Regions from separate parts of the Paenibacillus sp. sgz302190 genome, predicted to be linked through region 3. Evidence: riboswitches for the same ligand, from Rfam matches in the RefSeq annotation. Region 3 holds a riboswitch; each other region holds the start of a gene.
The links. A riboswitch is a leader RNA that binds a small molecule or an ion and turns the genes downstream of it on or off. The one in region 3 is predicted to bind cyclic di-AMP.
Positions count from the first base shown of each region.

Region 1: another riboswitch for cyclic di-AMP. It lies ahead of kimA (potassium transporter KimA); the one in region 3 lies ahead of AC6RNO_RS10530 (TrkH family potassium uptake protein).
Region 2: another riboswitch for cyclic di-AMP. It lies ahead of AC6RNO_RS15460 (KamA family radical SAM protein); the one in region 3 lies ahead of AC6RNO_RS10530 (TrkH family potassium uptake protein).

Region 1 covers NZ_JBZYAO010000002.1:346,794-353,477, reverse strand. The annotation lists gene AC6RNO_RS05055 (aminopeptidase) at 1-1,104, shown strand, start outside; gene AC6RNO_RS05050 (YybI family spore inner coat protein) at 1,108-1,926, opposite strand; gene AC6RNO_RS05045 (helix-turn-helix transcriptional regulator) at 2,095-3,030, shown strand; gene AC6RNO_RS05040 (DinB family protein) at 3,107-3,607, shown strand; cyclic di-AMP (ydaO/yuaA leader) riboswitch at 4,413-4,570, shown strand; gene kimA (potassium transporter KimA) at 4,713-6,530, shown strand.
Region 2 covers NZ_JBZYAO010000012.1:91,454-98,137, forward strand. The annotation lists gene AC6RNO_RS15455 (hypothetical protein) at 15-527, opposite strand; gene AC6RNO_RS15460 (KamA family radical SAM protein) at 689-1,837, opposite strand; cyclic di-AMP (ydaO/yuaA leader) riboswitch at 2,063-2,202, opposite strand; gene AC6RNO_RS15465 (S-layer homology domain-containing protein) at 2,249-6,079, opposite strand; gene AC6RNO_RS15470 (ATP-binding cassette domain-containing protein) at 6,535-6,684, opposite strand, start outside.
Region 3 covers NZ_JBZYAO010000007.1:28,540-35,223, forward strand. The annotation lists gene AC6RNO_RS10525 (CPBP family glutamic-type intramembrane protease) at 906-2,501, opposite strand; cyclic di-AMP (ydaO/yuaA leader) riboswitch at 2,740-2,889, shown strand; gene AC6RNO_RS10530 (TrkH family potassium uptake protein) at 2,959-4,308, shown strand; gene AC6RNO_RS10535 (potassium channel family protein) at 4,321-4,983, shown strand; gene AC6RNO_RS10540 (cation:proton antiporter domain-containing protein) at 4,983-6,233, shown strand; gene AC6RNO_RS10545 (response regulator transcription factor) at 6,458-6,684, shown strand, end outside.

The DNA.
Region 1 (6,684 bases), on a different contig from region 3:
GTAGCCAAGAAAGCTTATGAAGCGGGGGCAAAAGACGTCGTCGTCGATTGGGACGATGACGAAGTGAAGGCGATCCGCCTGAAGCACGCGCCCGAGTCATCCCTGCTGGAATACCCGATGTGGAGAGCGAACGGGCTGGAAGAACTGGCCAAAGGCGGCGCAGCCTTCCTCCAGATCTACGCGCCCAATTCGGACTTGCTCGCGGATATCGCCCCGGACCGCATCGCTACGTCCACCAAAACGGCCGCCGCAGCCCGGGAAGGCTTCCTGAAGTACCTGCGCAACAACCAGGTGAACTGGCTGCTCGTTTCCTTCCCGACGCCGGAGTGGTCGGCCAAGGTATTCCCCGGACTTGGCGAAGCCGAGCGGATCGAGAAGCTGTGGGAGCAGATTTTCACGCTCACCCGCGTCAATACTGCCGATCCTGTGGAGGCATGGAAGCGGCATTTGGCCGTGCTGACCGGCAAGCAGCAAATGCTGAATGCGAAGCGATTCAAGCAGCTGCACCTGCAGGCGCCGGGAACGGACCTCTACATCGAGCTCGCTTCCAAGCATGTGTGGGTTGCCGCAGGCAGCGACACCGAAAGCGGCATTCCGTTCGTCCCGAACATGCCGACGGAGGAAGTGTTTACGATGCCACGCCGGGACGGCACGAACGGAACCGTGCGCAGCACGCTGCCGCTGAGCTATCAGGGCTCGCTGATCGACGGATTTACTTTGACGTTCGAGAACGGCAAAGTTGTCAAGGCGACGGCGGAGAAAGGCCAGGAAGTGCTGAACAAGATACTGGACATAGACGAAGGAGCCCGGTACCTGGGCGAAGTCGCTTTGGTGCCGCATAATTCGCCGATCTCCCGCTCCGGCATTATTTTTTACAATACGCTATTCGATGAGAACGCGTCCTGCCACGTCGCGCTGGGCAATTCCTACCCGTTCACGATCGAGGGCGGATCGGCGATGAGCGCCGAAGAGCTGGCCGAGCACGGCTATAACAAAAGCTTGATCCACATAGACTTCATGATCGGCTCGGCCGAAATGGATATCGACGGCATTACGGAGGATGGAACCCGCGAACCCCTGTTCCGTAAGGGCAACTGGGTATAAGCGCTACAGCGATTTCTTCACCTTCGAAGAAACGAGCGCCCACTTGCCTTCCTTCCACTTCCAGATCGACAATGCATAACCTAGCGTATCGGCGTCAGCCATGCCTGCGATTCTTTGAACGCCTTTCAGTTCGCATACGCCGTCCTGATCGGCATCCATCGTCTGCAAGTCGCTGTACGGATTAACGCTAACGAGAAACGGTTTGACAAGCATGCCGTTTTTGTATACGCCGGACTGATCGTAATCCTGCTTTTTCTCCTTGAGGTCGATTTTGAAAGATTTGCCCGTTTCTTCGATTTTCAGCTTTACCACGTAGTTATGCTTGAACTTCGCCGTCACGCGAAGCGGCTCAGGGACCGGCAGGGCTGTGGGCACATTATTTTGCAGCGAATAGATGTGGGAACGGGACGCTCCGCCGCTGCCGCCGGTTTCTGCGGAGACATAAATTTCGGGCAGCTTGTCGCCGTTGAAATCGCAGAACCGCATGTTCGGGTTGTGGCCTCCCTGCAGCGGAATCACCACCTGATTCCGGCCTTGGCCGCCGGTTACGACAACGAACAGCCTGGAAAAATACGAGCCCGCAGCGTCCGCCTTCGTTCCGCCCAGCGCCACCAACTCCGGCTTGCCGTCGCCGGTCACATCGATTTCTCTCGTCTGCAGCAGCAGGCCTTGTTCCGCCCCCGCCCCCGCTCCCGGCCCCGGGGTTGACGGCTCCCGGCGCTCTTCCGCCGCTGCCGCGTTTATCCCCTGCAAGGCTAAGCCGCTTAATAACACTCCGACCGCCGCTGCATGCAGGGCGGTTTTCGCTATTTTTCTGAACAATGCGCTCCACTCTTTTCCTTTTGAATTCGTAGCGGTCTTATTTTTTCTAATTTTTCCATCAACTATTCGGAATAAGGATGGGCTTTGCAAATCTAATTTCCAAAAGGATTCGCCCATCCCCGAATCGAATTGATTGAGAACTAAAATTTTATGGATGAGGTGCGACCATTGAAGCTTGATCGTCTGCTTGCAATAACGATGCTGCTGCTGAACCGTAAACGAATCTGCGCCAAAGAGCTGTCGGAGCGCTTTGAGGTATCGCTGAGAACCGTATACCGCGATGTGGAAACGATCAATCAGGCGGGCATTCCGATCGCCTCTTATGCCGGCGCAAACGGCGGCTATGAAATTATGGACCAGTACCGGCTGGAGCGGCAGTTTCTCACGCTTGAGGAGCTGCAATCGATTATTACCGGGCTCAAAGGCATCCGCTCCAGCATCGGCGAGCAAGAAATCGGAGGCCTGCTGGACAAAGTAGGCGCGCTGGTCGCCAAGTCCGAGCAAAAGACGGTGTCCGAGCTGCACAATCACCTCGTCATCGATATGAATCCGTGGCACAGAAGCAGCGCCGAAAAAGAGAAGCTGCAGTCGCTGCGCCACGCAATACGCCAAACGAAGCTTATCCGCTTTCAATACACGACATCCCAAAGCGAGCTTTCCGAGCGCACCGTCGAGCCTATGGGCATCGTCATCAAAGGCTTCGGCTGGTATTTGCACGCCTACTGCCTGCTGCGGGGCGATTACCGCGTCTTCCGCTTATCGCGCATGAAGGACATCGCCATGCTTCCCGAGACGTTCGTGCGCAGGCCCGAGACGCTGGAGACGCTGTCCTATAAGATAGGCAAAAGGCCCGAGGCGTCCTACGTCAAACTCCTCCTGCACATGCAGCCGAATGTCCGCGCTCAGGTGGAAGACTACTTCCATCCCGAGCAAATTACGGCTCAGCCTGACGGCACGCTGCTCGTCACCGCGGTCCAGCCTGACGAGCCCTGGCTGTACGGCATGCTGCTCAGCTACGGCCCCAGCCTGCGCATTCTGGAGCCCGCGCACATCGCCGGCATCGTCAAAGAAAAAGCGCAGCAAGTCGCCGCGCTCTATTCCTAAAAAACACTGACAACCTGTTGTCAGGGAGGCTCCTTTATACTAAGGCTATTACGCATAACAAGGAGGCTTCTCCCCCATGATTACATCGATTCAAGCGTTTGCAGCCGAATGGAGCAACGAAACCAAAACCACACAGCGCGTGCTGGACGCACTCACCGACGCATCTCTGAGCCAGGGAAGCGAGTCGAACTTCCGTCCGCTGGGACAGATCGGCTGGCATATCGCCACGACGATCCACGAGATGCTTTCGCGGACAGGCCTGCAGTTCCAGGCTCCCGAAGGCGAAGAAAAAGCCCCCGCTTCCGCCGCGAAGATTGCCGATACTTACCGCGCCGCTTCGCAAGCGATGCTGGATGCCGTGCAGTCGCAGTGGACGGACGCCAAGCTCCACGAGTCCACCGACATGTATGGCGAACAGTGGCCGAACGGCCTGACGCTGCGCGTCTTTATTTCGCACGAAATCCATCATCGCGGCCAGATGATCGTACTGATGCGGCAGGCCGGACTGTCCGTGCCGGACATCTACGGACCGACCCGCGACAACTGGATCGAGTGGGGCAAGCAGCCGGTCCTGTAGGAGCCGTCCCCGAGCCGCCTCAGCGCGTTGATCGAGTCGCGACACATGGCCGACCGACCGCCGTCATGCAGCGCAACACCGCGCGCTGGGAGCTGCGCGCGGTGCGTTTGTGTGGGGCGCTGTTGCTGCTCTCGGTGCGTTTGGGCGGGGCGCTATTACTGCTCTCGGTACGTTTGTGCGGGCGCTGTTGCTGCTCTCGGTACGTTTGTGCGGGCGCTGTTGCTGCTCTCGGTGCGTTTGCGCGGGCACTGTTGCTGCTCTCGGTGCGTTTGTGCGGGGCGCTATTTTTGGGGGAACAGTCGCTTTTCCTGGGCGGGCAGCCGCTTGATAGGGGAAAAGCCTGCGAAAGTGCAGGTTTTTTCTGCGAAATTGGCTTATTTGGGCGAAAAGCCTGCAAAAGTGCAGGAATTTTCGCTGAAAGTGAACCTGAGCCCGTGTCCCCGCTGAAAAGCCTGCACTTTTGCAGGAATTCTTCATAGGCAGCGATCAGGGACGCAAATTCATGTATTTTTGCAGGTTTTCTTGATGCAGCCAGGCAGATTGGGGCTATCACCTCATGACGCAGGTTTTTTTTCAACAACCCGATGCGGTCCGGGAAATATTCCGGACCGCATCTTTTTTCAATTTTCACGAAAACGAATGAAAATGCTATCTTGAGTGCGAAAATGTAAGATTCGCATTTATGTAAACGCTATCTTTGGGTTTTGTGATATGCTGCCGGGTATTTAAAGCCAACTTCCAACCTTTACTTAAGTTCCTTTCAGGCGTATTATTCAAAACGTAGTTCATTTAGTACAATCATATGAATCCTTTATCGCTGAATTTCCTAAGGAAAACGGGGGAACCAATGAGGCATTCATTGCCTTTGGGGTGAATCGCGTACGGACGGCATCCGTGCGTGTAGGGCTACTCTCAGAGTCCGAATCCGACAGCTAACTTCGTAAGCGTACTATGGGAGAGGGATGAATCCGTGCTGCTTATTTCGTGAGCCACAGGGTCAAACCCTGTGGTTTTTTGCTGCCAAAAATAGCCCTGCGGCAGTCGCGGACAAGTGAAACTACTTAATTCAGGGGAACATACAGGAAAGCGCCGGTGGAGGGTAATTATGGTAAACAGATTAAAAAGAATGCTGATCGGGAGACCGATGAAATCCCACGAAATCGAGGACGAGAAGCTGACGAAAATCAAAGCGCTTGCCGTCCTGTCATCGGATGCGCTGTCTTCCGTCGCTTACGGCACCGAGCAAATTTTGCTCGTTTTGATGACCCTCGGCTTTGCCGCCGTTTGGTACTCCATCCCGATATCCATAGCCGTATTGGGGCTGCTGACCATTCTGGTCCTGTCCTACAGGCAGACCATATACGCCTATCCGTCGGGCGGGGGCGCGTACATCGTAGCCAAGGATAATCTTGGCGTAGGCACAGGGCTGGTCGCAGGCGGGTCGCTGCTGGTCGATTACATTTTGACGGTAGCCGTCAGCTCGTCCGCGGGCACGGATGCGATTACGTCCGCTTTTCCGGCACTGCACGATCATCGCGTGCTGATTTCTTTGGTCATGATTTTATTTCTTACGATCATGAATTTAAGAGGCATTGCCGAATCCGCATCGGTTCTCGCACTGCCGGTCTATTTGTTTGTCGCCGCCATTTTTCTTCTGATCGTATCGGGTCTGTTCAAGTACCTCACGGGCGGCATTCATGCGGAGGTTCCCGAGATCGGAAGCGTTGTGAGCAATGTGAGCTTATTTCTGCTGCTCAAAGCTTTCAGTTCCGGCTGCTCCGCGCTGACCGGGGTAGAGGCCGTGTCCAACGCGATACCGAACTTCAAAGCTCCTGCGGAGAAAAATGCGGCCAAAACATTGATCGCCATGGGCGCCATTCTGGGCAGCATGTTCATCGGCATCAGCCTGCTTGCCTACTGGTACGGCATCAAGCCGTCTCCGGAAGAAACGGTCGTTTCGAAAATCGCCGAAGCCACGTTCGGACGCGGGGTGCTGTACTACTGCATTCAGGGCGTGACAGCGCTCATTCTCTTCCTGGCGGCGAATACGGCTTACTCGGCTTTCCCGCTGCTGGCCTTCATGCTCGCCAAAGATAAGTTCATGCCGCACATGTTCAAAGTCCGCGGAGACCGTCTCGGCTTCTCCAACGGGATCATTATGCTGGGCGTACTGTCCGCTTTGCTGGTCATTCTCTTTCACGGGAATACGGAAAACCTGATCCCGCTTTATGCAGTCGGGGTGTTCATTCCGTTCACCTTATCCCAGTTCGGCATGATGGTTCGCTGGATCAAATTGAAGCCTGCCGCATGGATCGTCAAGTTCATCATCAATACGATCGGGATGATCACTACGCTCACGATTACCCTGATCTTTATTTTCACCAAATTCAGCCAGGTTTGGATGGTTTTCATCTTCCTTCCGATCGTCATTTTCCTGTTCTTCCGCATTCACAGCCACTACATGAACATCGCTAATGAATTGCGCGTAAATCTGGAAAAGGATAAGCCGGAAATCAAGGGAAGCACCATCGTCATTCCCGTTGCCGGCATTACCCGGGTCGTACTCAATTCCATCAGCTACGCCAAATCGTTAACCGATAATGTCGTTGCCGTCTACGTCGGCTTTGACGACGATGAAATTCACAAAATGGAAGAAAAATGGGAAGAGTGGAATCCCGGAGTCCGACTTATCGTGCTGCGTTCCCGCTACCGGAGCGTCGTGAAGCCTCTGATCAAATTTATCGAAACCGTGGAGTGGAAAACGGCGGAGACGGATCATATCACCATCCTGATTCCGCAATTTATTACAAAACATTGGTGGCAAAATCTGCTGCATAACCAAACGAGCCTGCTCATTCGGGCTTATCTGTACACGCAAAAAGATATCGTTATCGCTACGGTTCCTTTCCGCTTGCATCGTTAACCGTTCATGCACCACCGGGGCAGGTGTCGCTTCGGTCAATCTAACCCAAGCAGATTGGCCAGTGGTTTGAACAATGGCATAATCCAGGCGCTTGGCCCCGGCAGGTCCGGTTTGAACAAAAGAATAATGGATAATAGGCAGGCGGCCAAAGTAA
Region 2 (6,684 bases), on a different contig from region 3:
GCCGGCAGAAGCACTTATGCGTCGTACCCTTGTTTCTTGGTCAACATAACGATCAACCCTACGACAATCAACCCGATCGCCAGCGAAGACTGCCCCATAATGTTCAGGCTGATGATACTCCCAAGCGTGAAGATGGCGAAAAAGATCACCGAAACGCTTCCCAGAATAAAGACGGGAAGGAGGATCCATCTGTTTTTGCCGCCGAACCAGTAAAACTCCAGCAGCCCGAACGCTACCGCCAGCGGGAATCCCGGCCACGTATACTCCCAGATGTCGAACAGCATGGAAATCTGGCATACGCCTCCGGCCACAAGGAGAATCCCTCCCGGAATCAACAATCCGGCCCCACGCCGCCGAGTCGCATAGAAATACATCCAATGAAACAGGAGCCCCAAAGGAATGACAAACAAACTTGGCCAAAAATAGGCGAACACCATCCCAGGATCCATCGCATTTCCCTGACTCGTAAAGAAGAAGAAAATTCCCGCCAAGACGAGAAGTGCTCCAAGCAGCGTCTTCTTATCCACCGTTTACCTCCGCTATTCCATAAAATCAATATTTACTTCATTCTAGAATAAATCGGCTTGCTCCGCCAGCACCCCTGGAACGATTTTCCCTACGTCCCGAGACGGAGGCGCGGCCCCCTCCCGGGTACAGGTACGGTTAGCGGCGGCGCATGAGAAAACGGTTAGCGGCTTAGCAATTCGTTGGCGGAGACAATGTTGTCGTTTTTCTTTTTCGGCTTGTTCCAGAACTGCTCATTTCCGGGCAAATCATCGAACCAGGCCGCATGCTCAGGGCAGTCGAGCGCCATAAATTTCCCGTACTGGTCGTCCCGGGATTGATGGTATTTCAAATAAGCCTTCCCATTCTCGATGGCCAAAATTTCGATTTTGCCGGAAGTGTGACTCATCGATAGGCGGACACGCTTGCCCAGGCCGGACGTGAGGGCCTTCGCCTCTTCCACGATCCGGTACACGCGTTCCAGCGGCAGTACGAAATCTTTATTGCCGGCGACGGGCCGGTTAATGAAAAAATAATAAGGCGTGACACCCGCCCACGAAAGCTTATCCAGCAGCTCCGCAAGCACCTCGGGCCGATCATTGATCCCTTTTAGAACAGGCGTTTGGTTCACGACAATCGCTCCCGCTTGATGGAGCGCTTCGAAGCCCCTCTTCGCTTCCGCCGTAATTTCGCGCGGATGATTGATATGCGCCATCACGTAGATGCGGCGCTCCGAGTCGGAATGCTTCCGGATGGACTCCAGCAGCTTCTCGTCTTCGTAGATCCGCATCGGATTGAACACGGGAATTTTCGAGCCGAGCCGAATGATCTTCACATGGTCGATCGCTCTCAACCGTTCGAAGATGCCGTTCAGCCTTGCCGTGGAAAGGATCAAACTGTCCCCTCCCGTCAGCAGCACATTGTTGATCTCCTTGTGCCGGGCGATATAGGCCAGCCCCGGGTCGACGTTCGACATCGCCTCGCTGACATCGTTGCGGAACAACCGCTTGCGGAAACAATAGCGGCAGTAAGCGCCGCAAACCTCGGATACGATCAAAAGGGCCGTCGTCCTGTATTTATGCTGGCAGCCGGGAACGACGTAATTCGTGTCCTCATCCGACGCGTCCCACCTTCCATATTCGGACAGCTCCCCGTCATTGGGAACGATCAATTTCTTGATCGGATCTTCCGGGTTGTTCCAATCTATCAGTTTCAAGTAATAATCGTTTACGCGAAACACGAATTTTTCCGTTATTTGCTTCAACCTTGTTCGATCGCGTTCGGGAATCTCCAGGATTTTATCAATATCGGTAATATATTTCGGTTGCGGCATATTTCATCCTCCTTGAAAAGACAGAATGTTGGCTTTCAACGAATCCAAGACGGCTATCTATCTCCTCCTTCCGCGGATCAAAGCTGCAAAATAAAAATGACCCGTCTTATAGCCGGCAAGAGGACATGTCGATGCCTCCGGGCCGAAAACTATACGTCGGGTCCAATTGAACGCAAAAAGACCCGAATAAACGGGTCAGCAAATGCAAATATAACACAATGCAACTATGACCCACCTACTGCTGACGAGGTTAGCTGCCGGGCTCGGGAAAGATGGTTCCCTACATAAACATCATGATTCGCCCCAAAAAGATTGGTTCCCCCGCTTTCCGATTCGTTAAACCGGAAATTAAGCGTATTTTTATCTTACACAAACACCGCCGGAGAGTCAATGACGCAGCGGGATTCCGCATTAAATCAGATCGGACTTTCGCAGAAGTCTTTGAACAATAACGGAAACCTCCGCTCTTGATATGAAGGCTCCAGGATCCAGCACGGCGCCGTTTCGTCCGGAAAAGATCCCGGATGCCAAGCAGTCGGAAATCCCGTTCTTCGCCCAATTCGATATCGTACCCGCGTCGGTGAAGGAGTTCAATAGCTGTCCTGCATTTGCGGAAGACTTCGCTTTGAGCCCTGTAATAGCCATTGCTCTGGCCATGATCACCATCGCTTGTTCGCGTGTAATCTTATCATTCGGGCGGAAGGTGCCGTCTTCAAAACCACTAATCAGGTTGTACGCGAAGGCCGTTCCAACCGCGCCGGCATACCAATCTTTCGAATTAACGTCAGAGAAAGACAGTGCCCCTGCTTTTGGCTGCACTCCTAATCCGCGAATCAAAATTGCCGCAAACTCCGCTCGTGTAATATCTTGATCGGGATTGAAGAAGCCTTTGCCGACGCCATTGATGATCATACGCGATCCCATATCGTTTATCGCTTCTTTGGCCCAGTGCGCCTCCGCATCCTTAAACTCAACCGGATGCCATACGACGGAATAGGCACTATTCGTCATGCTGTTTATCTTGGCATAAAGCTTGCCGTCCAGCCGCACGATCTTGGTCGGCACATGGCGCAGCGTTCCATCCGTTTCAACCACGACACCAGTTGTGATTTTGTCAGGATCAACGCCATCCGGAATCGCTATTGTACGTTCAACATAAGCTTTGAACCCGTTGACTTCGATCGTCTTGTCCTTATAAAAAGCTCTTACCGTAAAATCAAGCGGCGGGACAACGACCGAAATTTTCCCTTCCCCGGATTCTTTCAGAACCCCTTGCGCCGGCGTTTTTGACACAGCAATTTCGATTTGAATCTTGATATCCTCCAAGGCTGCCGATTTGCCCAACTGATTCGAAATCGATTGGATGTCGATCTGCCCGGCCGGTAAGTTATAGGTCGCTTTATCTGTTTTTATTTCCAATACCGCTTGCTGCAGTTCCATTTTGCTGATCATCTGTCCGTCAAGCTCTCCGCGCACGACATCGGATTTGGCATCCGCCAGCATCGTCACCACAGCGAATCGCCCTTCCTTCGCCAATAGATCCCCCAGCTTGTCCCGGTCAATGCTGATGGTTGTTACCGTCTGTGAATTTACGCTCGTCACCTTGGCCGTCCCAACATTCACCGATTTGCCGTTAATGAGAACGGTAACGCCCGTTTTATCAGGTTGCGATGTAGTCGAAGGCATCGACTGTGGCGGCGTACTTCCACCACTGTCGCCGTCGGAAGGGATCTCCAGTCTTACGGTATTAGAAACGGCAGAAACAGGGCTGCTGCCAACGCTGTTAATCGCCGCCACAGTAAACGTATAGGTCGTGCCATACGTTAAGCCCGTAACTGTGATTGGGCTGCCGGTTCCGGTTGCAGTCAGTCCTCCCGGAATCGAGGTCACGGTGTAGCCGACGATCTCACTGCCTCCATTGCTGGATGGCGCATTGAAGCTTACCTTCGCTCCGCCGTTGGCTGCAACGGCGGTTACGCCCGTCGGGGCGTCAGGTACCGCAGCAGGCACTCCCGGCGCTGTCGGTGTCACGCTGTTCGATGCGGCCGAAGGGCCGGAGTTTCCTGCGCTATTCGTCGCTACAACCGTAAACGTATATGCCGTCCCATACGTTAAGCCCGTAACCGTGATTGGGCTGCTTGTACCCGTCCACGTCAATCCTCCCGGACTTGAAGTTACCGTATAGCCGGTTATGAGGCTGCCTCCATCGTTGAGCGGGGCCGTAAAACTGACCTTTGCTTGCGATTGGCCTTCCGCCACCTCCGATTTTACATCGGTCGGTACGTCCGGAGGGGTAGTTATCTCAGATAATTTCTGGATACGGTGGTTGCCGAAATCAGCGACATATACAGTGTTTCCGCTATCTATCGCTACACCGCTTGGACTAATAAATTCCCCAAGGCCGCTTCCCTCTCCGCCTCCGCTCTTCTTCCATTCTCTCCACACCCCCGTGGAAACGTCCAGCTTCTGGATGCGATTGTTGCTCATGTCAGCAACGTATACATTCCCGCCGGCATCTACCGCCACGCTGTAAGGCTCGTCAAATTCTCCAAGGCCTTTCCCCGAACCGCCGCCGCTCTTCTTCCACTCACTCCATACTCCTGTAGCTGCCGTCAGCTTCTGGATACGGTGGTTATTGGTATCCGCTACATACACATTTCCGCTGCCGTCCACCTCGATGCCGGAAGGTCCATAAAATTCTCCGAGGCCGCTTCCCGCGCCCCCTCCGCTCTTTTTCCACTCGCTCCATACTCCCGTGACTGCATCCAGCTTCTGAATACGACTGTTATTCGTATCCGCCACGTACACATTCCCGCTGCGATCTACCGCCACTCCGCTCGGATAATCAAATTCCCCACGGCCGCTTCCTTTGCCGCCTCCGCTCTTCTTCCACTCTCTCCATGCTCCCGTGGATGCCGTAAGCTTCTGGATACGGTGGTTATCACGATCGGCCACGTATACATTCCCATTGCTGTCTACAGCAACGTCGGTCGGATTCTCAAACTCTCCAAGACCGTCACCCGAACCGCCTCCGCTCTTCTTCCACTCGCTCCATATTCCTGTGGACACCGTCAGCTTCTGGATGCGATGATTATCGTAATCGGCCACATACACATTCCGCTCGCTGTCCACCGCCACACCGCTCGGATAACTAAACTCGCCCAAGCCTTTGCCGGCAACCGCTCCCCTATATACCCATTCGATCCATACTCCTGTGGATACCGTCAGCTTCTGAATGCGCTCATTGCCAGAATCGGCCACATACACATTCCCGCTTCCATCCACCGCTATGCCTTTGGGTTGATTAAACTCTCCCAGGCCGCTGCCCGAACCACCGCCGTTCTTCTTCCACTCGCTCCATACTCCTGTGGATACCGTCAGCTTTTGAATGCGATGGTTGCCATACTCGGCCACGTATATATTCCCGTTGTTGTCTACGGCAACGTCGTACGGATTATTAAACTCGCCCGGACCGCTTCCCGCGCCTCCTCCGCTCTTCTTCCACTCGCTCCATACTCCCGTGGATACCGTCAGCTTCTGAATGCGATGGTTGCCGGTATCCGCCACGTACATATTGCCGCTGCTGTCCAGCGCAACGCGGGATGGAAAATTAAACTCGCCTAACCCGCTCCCTTTACCGCCCCCGCTCTTCTTCCACTCGCTCCACACGCCAGTAACTGCATCCAATTTCTGAATGCGATGATTCCAAGCATCCGCCACATACACATTCCCGCTATTGTCTACAGCCACGCCTCTCGGATTATTAAACTCGCCCAGGCCGCTTCCCGCGCCCCCTCCGCTTTTCTTCCATTCGCTCCATACTCCTGTGGATACCGTCAGCTTCTGAATGCGATGATTACTGGTATCCGCCACATACACGTTCCCGCTGACGCCTACCGCTACGCCTGCCGGATTGGAAAACTCGCCCAAACCGCTTCCATACGCCGGCCCATCGCCGCTCTTTTTCCACTCGTTCCACACTCCGGTGGCTGTATCCAGCTTCTGGATACGATGGTTATTGTTATCCGCCACATATACATTCCCACTACTGTCTACCGCTACTCCGGTCGGATTCGAAAACCCGCCGGGCGCATTATTGCCGGTCGATCCGATCTTGGCATATTGACTCCATAGTTCCGCTGCTTGCACAGGAAATGTGAGTAATGTATTACAGACCATAATAAATACAATGCCCCACACCCATAGCTTTCCTGCAGCCGGTTTTGCATATCTCCGATTCATAACTCCCATTCTCCTCCTCTGGCTGAACTTACACGCAATCCCTCCTGCATTTTACCAGGCATCTCTCTCAAAATTCTCACAAATGTGCCTTCAACAACAAAATGAAAGCGCATTCAAATGTGAGCAAAGTACAAGCATGCCAAAAATCGCAGGACAACGACGATAGCGGGGCATTCAAAAAATCACAGGACAACGATGATAGCGAGACATTCGAGGAGATAGTTTGCGCCGCTCCGAAAAATCGAAGAATTGTAACCACCGGCACCGGCTTAGGCGCTAACTTCCATCGCCCCCTATAAGGGAGGGCATGTTAATCATTCGAGTTCAAGGGATGTCTAACTCGTAGCTATAAGCTTTCCTGACGCACGAATATTTGCGGCGGCGATCTGCAGGGCCGGGGCGGCAAATCCGGCACGGCCTGCGTTTATTATCCGGCGGCAGCTAAGCCGGATTCGTCATAGCGGAACGGGCCGCTGCGGGAGGATCGGCAGCACCGCCTGGAGCAACCGCCGGCCGGCCGGGTGGCGCAGTTCGTCAAGCCGCGATGCGTCATCCAGCGTCTCGACGATTTCGCCCCGCTCCATGACCGCTACGCGGTCGGCAAG
Region 3 (6,684 bases):
ACGGCGGAAAAGTGTTGTTCCGGAGCCTGCCGAAAACCTGCGCAAACTCCTATAACGTTGTGGACGCCGGTACCAAGTTTCCTGCGTTCTATTTTCGTGTAAAGTGGGAGGTTTTTTCAACGGAATCGGTCCATTTGGCGGAAAAAGCTGCGATTGTGCAGGAATTCTCGCCCAGGATGGTTTGAACGAAACTACCTGCAGATTTGCTGGTTCCTGAGAAGCCCACACGCCAGAGTCGGTCGCACCATTTGCCTAGTTGCGCGAAAAAACCTGCAAAAGTACAGTTTTTGCGCGGTTGATCCACTGTCCACGAAAAATTCCTGCAAATGTGCAGGCTTTTCGCCGCGAACATGGGCTCAGACCTAATTTCATCGAAAATTCCTGCACAATTGCAGGCTTTTCGCGAAAATGAACCATTTTTAAGGAAAAAACCTGCACTTTTGCAGGTTTTTGTCTGTCAAGCTGCCATGCGCCCCATCCCGTGTAGGAGAGGCGTGACTTAGGGTAGAGCGGCTGCGTCCCCTGGTTTCGCTAGCCTGTCACTTTATCTCCGATTTGATTATTGCAGGATATCAGCGCTGGGAACTGCCCAACGAGCGCAGACCCTAGTGGGCGTTCGAAGGCTCTCAGCACCGCGAGTGCCCAGCGAGCGTTCGGAGGTTATCAGCACCACGGGCTGCCCAACGAGCGCGGACCCTAGTGGGCGTTCGAAGGCTCTCAGCACCGCGAGTGCCCAGCGAGCGTTCGGAGGTTATCAGCGCCACGGGCTGCCTAACGAGCGCAGACTCTAGTGGGCGTTCGGAGGTGCGCCGCGCGCAGCCCGACGAGCGCAGCCCAGCGAGCGTCCGCAGGTTCTCAGCGCCGCACGGGGGCTATCCCCGCGCACCGCCAGCCATGCGCTGGCTCTACCCCGGGCTTGGCGCGAGGCGCCGCCGGTGCCACCATGCCAGCAGCAGCGCGGCGAGGGCCGGCAGCAGGATGTAGAAGATACCTGCGGCAACATCGCCCGCCTGGTCCAGCGAGAACAGCGACAGGCCCATCAGGATGCTGTCCATGCAAGCATGGGCGAATACGGCGGTGATGAAGCCGTATTTCAGGAACACATAGCCGAGAATGATGCCGATGACGGTTACCTCGATCAGGCGGGTATACACCGGATAGATCGGGTATTGCGTATGGCTCGCGGCCCAAATGATGCTCGGCAGCAGAACGGCGATGAAGTTCGAGCGGAACAGCTTTTTGAACAGCAGGATGCCGAGCAGCCGGTAAGCGGCTTCTTCCGATATTGCGGCGGCCCACGCCATCAGCGGAAACAATTTGGGCTCCAGCATATTCAATACGGAATCCCCCGGATCGTTCACGGCCCATACGTCGAAGCGGACCTCGCCCGCATAGAACAGAACTTGCTGGACCCCAAGGATGAACAGGGCGAGCAAGTAGCCCCGGCCCATTCCGTGAAACACTTCCGATCCGAAGCGCGATTCCCGCCAAGCCGGCCAAGGCTTCCACCCGTTCGACTCCCACCACCGGCTGCCGGAAGCAAGCGAGATGTAGACCGATAGACCGAGCAGCAGCGTGACGACGTTCATGAACAGCGAGCCGGCCAATGTGGCGGTTCCGTTGTCTGCGATATCGCCGGACATCGTTTTGAAAGCCGGATACATATTGATGTTGTTGGCGATGTAAATCGTCGTAAAAATAACAGTGAGCAGCAGGCCCTTGCGAAAATCCATCTGCTTGCGGTGCCTGACGGCATATACGATGGCCGCAACGGACATCAGGAACGTAAAGCCCATGCTGATCCAGGTCATGAACGAGGCGGATTGATCCTGCGAGTCAAGCCATGCCTGATGGTCCTCTGGGATGCTGAATTGCACGGCATAGCCGACCAAAGCGTTATCGTCAAAATCGATCCGCAAGCGCAGCTTGGAACCGCCGATGGCTTCCGCTTTCTTTTCGTAAACGTACGTGTTCGCGCCGGCCGCTTTCTTCGGCTCCTCGACAAGACTGAAATCGTCGGGATTAAAGCCCTGCCGGCTCATCTCCTCCTTGGCCAGCTGGTCCGCTTTTTGCCTGCCGATCGCTGCGGCGGTACCGGTGAGCGTCTCGCGCCAGCCGACGATTTGCAAGCTTTTGTAGTTGACGTCAACTTCGAATTTGCGCTTGCTGCCGGGATCGACGGCGCTGACCTGATAGAAATCGAGCGGGAAGCGGTCCCCGTATTTCAGCTCATACTCGTGCAAAAGGTGTTCTTTCTGCAAGTATCCGCTTCTCGACTTTTCGGACTGGTATACGACGAAAGTACTCGGCTGGCCGATGCCGTAGCGGCTTTGCAAAAACTGCCCGGCCGCGTCGGCCGCCTGCTGCTTCGTAACGGCCGGACTTTCCGCCGGGGCCGCTTCTTCCGTTTGATATCCCGCAAGCATATTGACCCCCATATACAAGGCCACGCCGATGCACGCGAGGATCAGCAAAGTTCGGTTCAATTTCATTCGCATCATGGGATAAAATATCTCCTTGGATAATGTTGGTTCGCAAATACGCTAAATTAAAAGTATCACAGATGTTAAGGAAAACCAATTCATGCAAAATAAAACGTAAACCGGGGCAAATTCGCGATTTCGAATCGTAACGCCCTCTCCTGCTTGCCAGACACGATGGAATGCTGCGAAAACCCCCGCAAATCCGCTGAAAACAACTTTGTGCGGAACAATAAATCAGATATATAATTCATATCAATTGAATAAAAAGCCGAATTTCTTGTTGAAAACGGGGGAACCATGTAATTTGGGGTGAATTTTGTCTCCGGCGTCAAAAAACCGGACAAATAGGGTGACTGCGCGCACCCGAATCCGTCAGCTAACCTCGTAGGCTTTACGTCAGGAACCATTTCCGAATAAGGCATTGGATTTCCAGTGTCTTTTTTTGCGTGTTCAATTGATGACAACAGGGGGATTTATGAAAAAAATAAGCATTTGGCAGCTTACGCCTCCGCAAATTCTGGTCCTTGGATTCGCCGCCATTATTTTGATCGGAGCGGGGCTGCTGACGCTTCCTTTTGCCTCGACGAGCGGCCGGTCGCTGCCTTTTATCGATGCGCTGTTTACGGCCACATCGGCGACCTGCGTAACCGGCCTCGTCGTGGTCGATACCGGGTCGGCATTTACCGTGTTCGGACAAGTCGTCATCGTCAGCCTGATCCAGATCGGCGGTCTCGGCTTCATGACGATGGCCACGCTGTTCGCCTTCGTGCTGCGCAAAAAAATTACGCTGAAGGAAAGATTGCTGCTACAGGAGGCGTTCAACCAGGGCAGTATGGAAGGGATTGTGCGGCTGATCCGCAAAGTACTTATTTATTCATTAAGCATCGAAGCGATAGCGGCGATTTTGTTCACGATCCGTTGGTCGTTCGACATGGAATTTTCGAAGGCGCTGTACTTCGGCATCTGGCATGCGGTTTCGATGTTCAACAATGCCGGATTCGACCTGTTCGGCACCGCCGATGCTCCTTTCGTCTCGCTGACCGGATACGTCAACGATTTCACGGTGAACGTCGTCGCGATGGCGCTGATCGTGCTCGGAGGTCTCGGCTTCATCGTCTTGTCCGATTTGATGGAATATCACAAAACGAAGAAACTTTCCCTGCATTCCAAAGTCGTGCTTGCCATGACGGGATTTCTGATCGTTTTCGGCGCGCTAGTGATATTTATATTCGAATACACGAACACCAAGACGTTAGGACCGCTGAATTTCGGCGGAAAAATGTTGGCTTCGTTTTTCCAATCCGTCACGCCCCGGACGGCCGGCGCGAATACGGTGGACATCGGCGCCATGCGTCAGGCGTCGCAATTTTTCATGGTGATTCTCATGTTTATTGGGGCTTCTCCCGGCTCGACGGGGGGCGGGATCAAAACGACGACGTTCACCATTCTCATTGCCGCCATCATCACGATGATCCGAGGCAAGGAAGATATCGTCATTTTCCGTTTCCGTCTGGCGAAGGACCGCATTCTCAAAGCGATTACGCTCACGATGATCGCGCTCTTTCTCGTCATATTCGTGTCCATGCTGTTATCGACGACGGAGTCCGTGCAGTTTTTGAAAATATTGTTCGAAGTGACGTCCGCCTTCGGTACTGTCGGCTTGACTATGGGGCTTACGCCGTCGCTGACCGTTTTCGGCAAAATTATGCTCAGCCTGACGATGTTCGCCGGCCGGCTCGGTCCTATAACGCTCGCTTACGCGCTGCAGCCGAAACAGGAAAAAGAATTATATAGATACCCTGAGGGTAAAATTACGATTGGTTAGGGGATACTGGAGATGAAAAAAAATCAATACGCGGTAATCGGTCTGGGCCGATTCGGATCCAGCTTGTCGAAGGAGCTGATCAAGCTGGGCTATGAGGTGCTCGGCATCGACAAGGACGAAGAAGCGGTCGACGAGATGAGCTCCGAGCTGACGCATGCGGTCGTGGCGGATGCCACGGACGAGGAAGTGCTGAAGTCGCTCGGCGTGCGCAACTTTGACTGTGCGGTCGTCGCGATCGGCGACGATATTCAGGCCAGCATTTTAACCGCTATTGTGCTGAAAGATTTGGGTGTCAAAATGGTCGTCGCCAAGGCGCTGTCCGAGCTGCACGGCAAAGTGCTGAATAAAATCGGCGTGGACCGCGTCATTTATCCGGAGCGGGATATGGGCATCCGCGTGGCGCACCAGCTCGTATCGCCTAACCTTCTGGATTACATCGAGTTGTCCAAAGATTACACGATCGTCGAGCTGTCGGTGCCCAAGCGCCTGTGCGGCAAAACGATCAAGGATCTGGACCCCCGGGCCAAATACGGATGCAGCGTCGTTGCCATCAACAAGCAAAGCGGTGTGATCATCGCGCCGCTTGCGACAGACGTTGTCAATGAAAAGGATGTTATGGTGATCATCGGGACGAATGAACAAATCGAAGAATTTGAGAGCGAAGTTATCGGATAATGGAAAATGCGTCTGCCGTCATGATTGAGCATGTCATTTTGCTGCTCTTTATTATTTTCAGTCTGGGCATGCTGCTGGGCAAAGCTGCACACCTGTTGAAGCTGCCGGATGTCGCGCTTTTTCTCGTAGGGGGCATCATTGTCGGGCAAGGCCTGGGCTGGATACAGGAATCCAACACTTCATTTACGAACCAGTTCATTCTTGCGATCGGTTCCGCTCTCATTTTGTTCGACGGCGGGCGCAACATCCGCCTCTCCGGCCTTCGCAAAGTGTGGATCACCGTCAGCCTGCTCAGCGTCCCCGGCGTTATGATTACGTGCGGGGTAGTGGCCGTGGCGGCGCACCTGCTGCTTGGCCTGCCCTGGATATACGCGATGCTGCTCGGGGCGGTCATCAGTTCGACGGACCCGGCTACGCTCATCCCCGTGTTCAAGCAGGTGAAGATCCGCCCGAAAGTCAGGGAAACTGTGGAAAGCGAATCGGCCTTTAACGATGCGACGGGATCGATTTTGACCTTTTCGCTCATTGCGGTCATCCTGGGCACCCGGGAAGTTTCGGTTGGCTCGGGAATCTGGGCGTTCGTCAAAACGGCGGCGGGAGGGCTTCTCGTCGGCGCGGCGATCGGCTTGGCCCTTGCATACTTGACCGCGCATCTGAAGCTTGGGCTGCTGCGCCAATATGCGACGATTGCGATGATCGTTGCGGCTCTCGGAGCATATATGGCGGGCGAAGCCCTCGGCGTCAGCGGATTTATGGCTACGTTTACGGCCGGGCTTATTTGGGGGAACGTGGAGACGTTCAAGCTGGACATGCAGGACAAGCTGCAGGAAATGGGCCATTTTTCGGAAAATATAACGTTAATGATGCGCATGCTCATCTTTATTTTGCTCGGCAGCCAAGTGAACTTCGCGCTGATTGCCGAACATTTATGGACGAGCCTGGGGGTTATTTTTGCGTTTATTTTTATTGCGAGGCCGTTTGCCGTGCTGGCATGCGCGCTGCCGGACCGCCGGGCGAAGTGGACGAGGAACGAGATTTTGTTCATGTTCTGGGTGCGGGAAACGGGAGTGATTCCGGCCGCGCTGTCCGGCATGATCGCCGGCGTGGGAATCAGGCACAGCGAGCTGATCGCCAGCGTAACGTTCATGGCCGTGCTGATCACGATTCTGGTCCAGGCAAGCACGACTGCCTTCGCGGCGCGCAAGCTGGGCCTTGAGGTAACGAACGGCGCTGCGGAAGCCGAACATTGAGTATGCCGTCTCCGAATGCACGATGTGCACAGGGGGCGGTTTTTTGTGTTCTAACAATAAACTAACATTTTGCTTGTTGGTTCCTGGTTTTCTATAGTATATTAAAAATGCAGCTGCTATTTTTCGACAGGTTTTTGCGAAATCTAACTGCAAGTGTAGGCTGACCTAACAAATTTCCTCACACTTTTCTAACAATAAGCATTTTGAAACAAAGGTGGGCGGACATGGACAAGGTACTGGTTATTGAAGATGATGTGATGGTTGGCGACATGGTTTCGATTTATTTGGGTGAGGAAGGTTTTCAGGTCATGAGAAAGGGGAGCGGCGAAGAAGGCCTCGATGCCGTGGGTTATTTTGAGCCCGACGTCATTTTGCTCGATTTGATGCTGCCCGATATGGACGGTTTGGAATTGTGTAAGCAAGTCCGAAAAACATCGATGGTACCTATTTT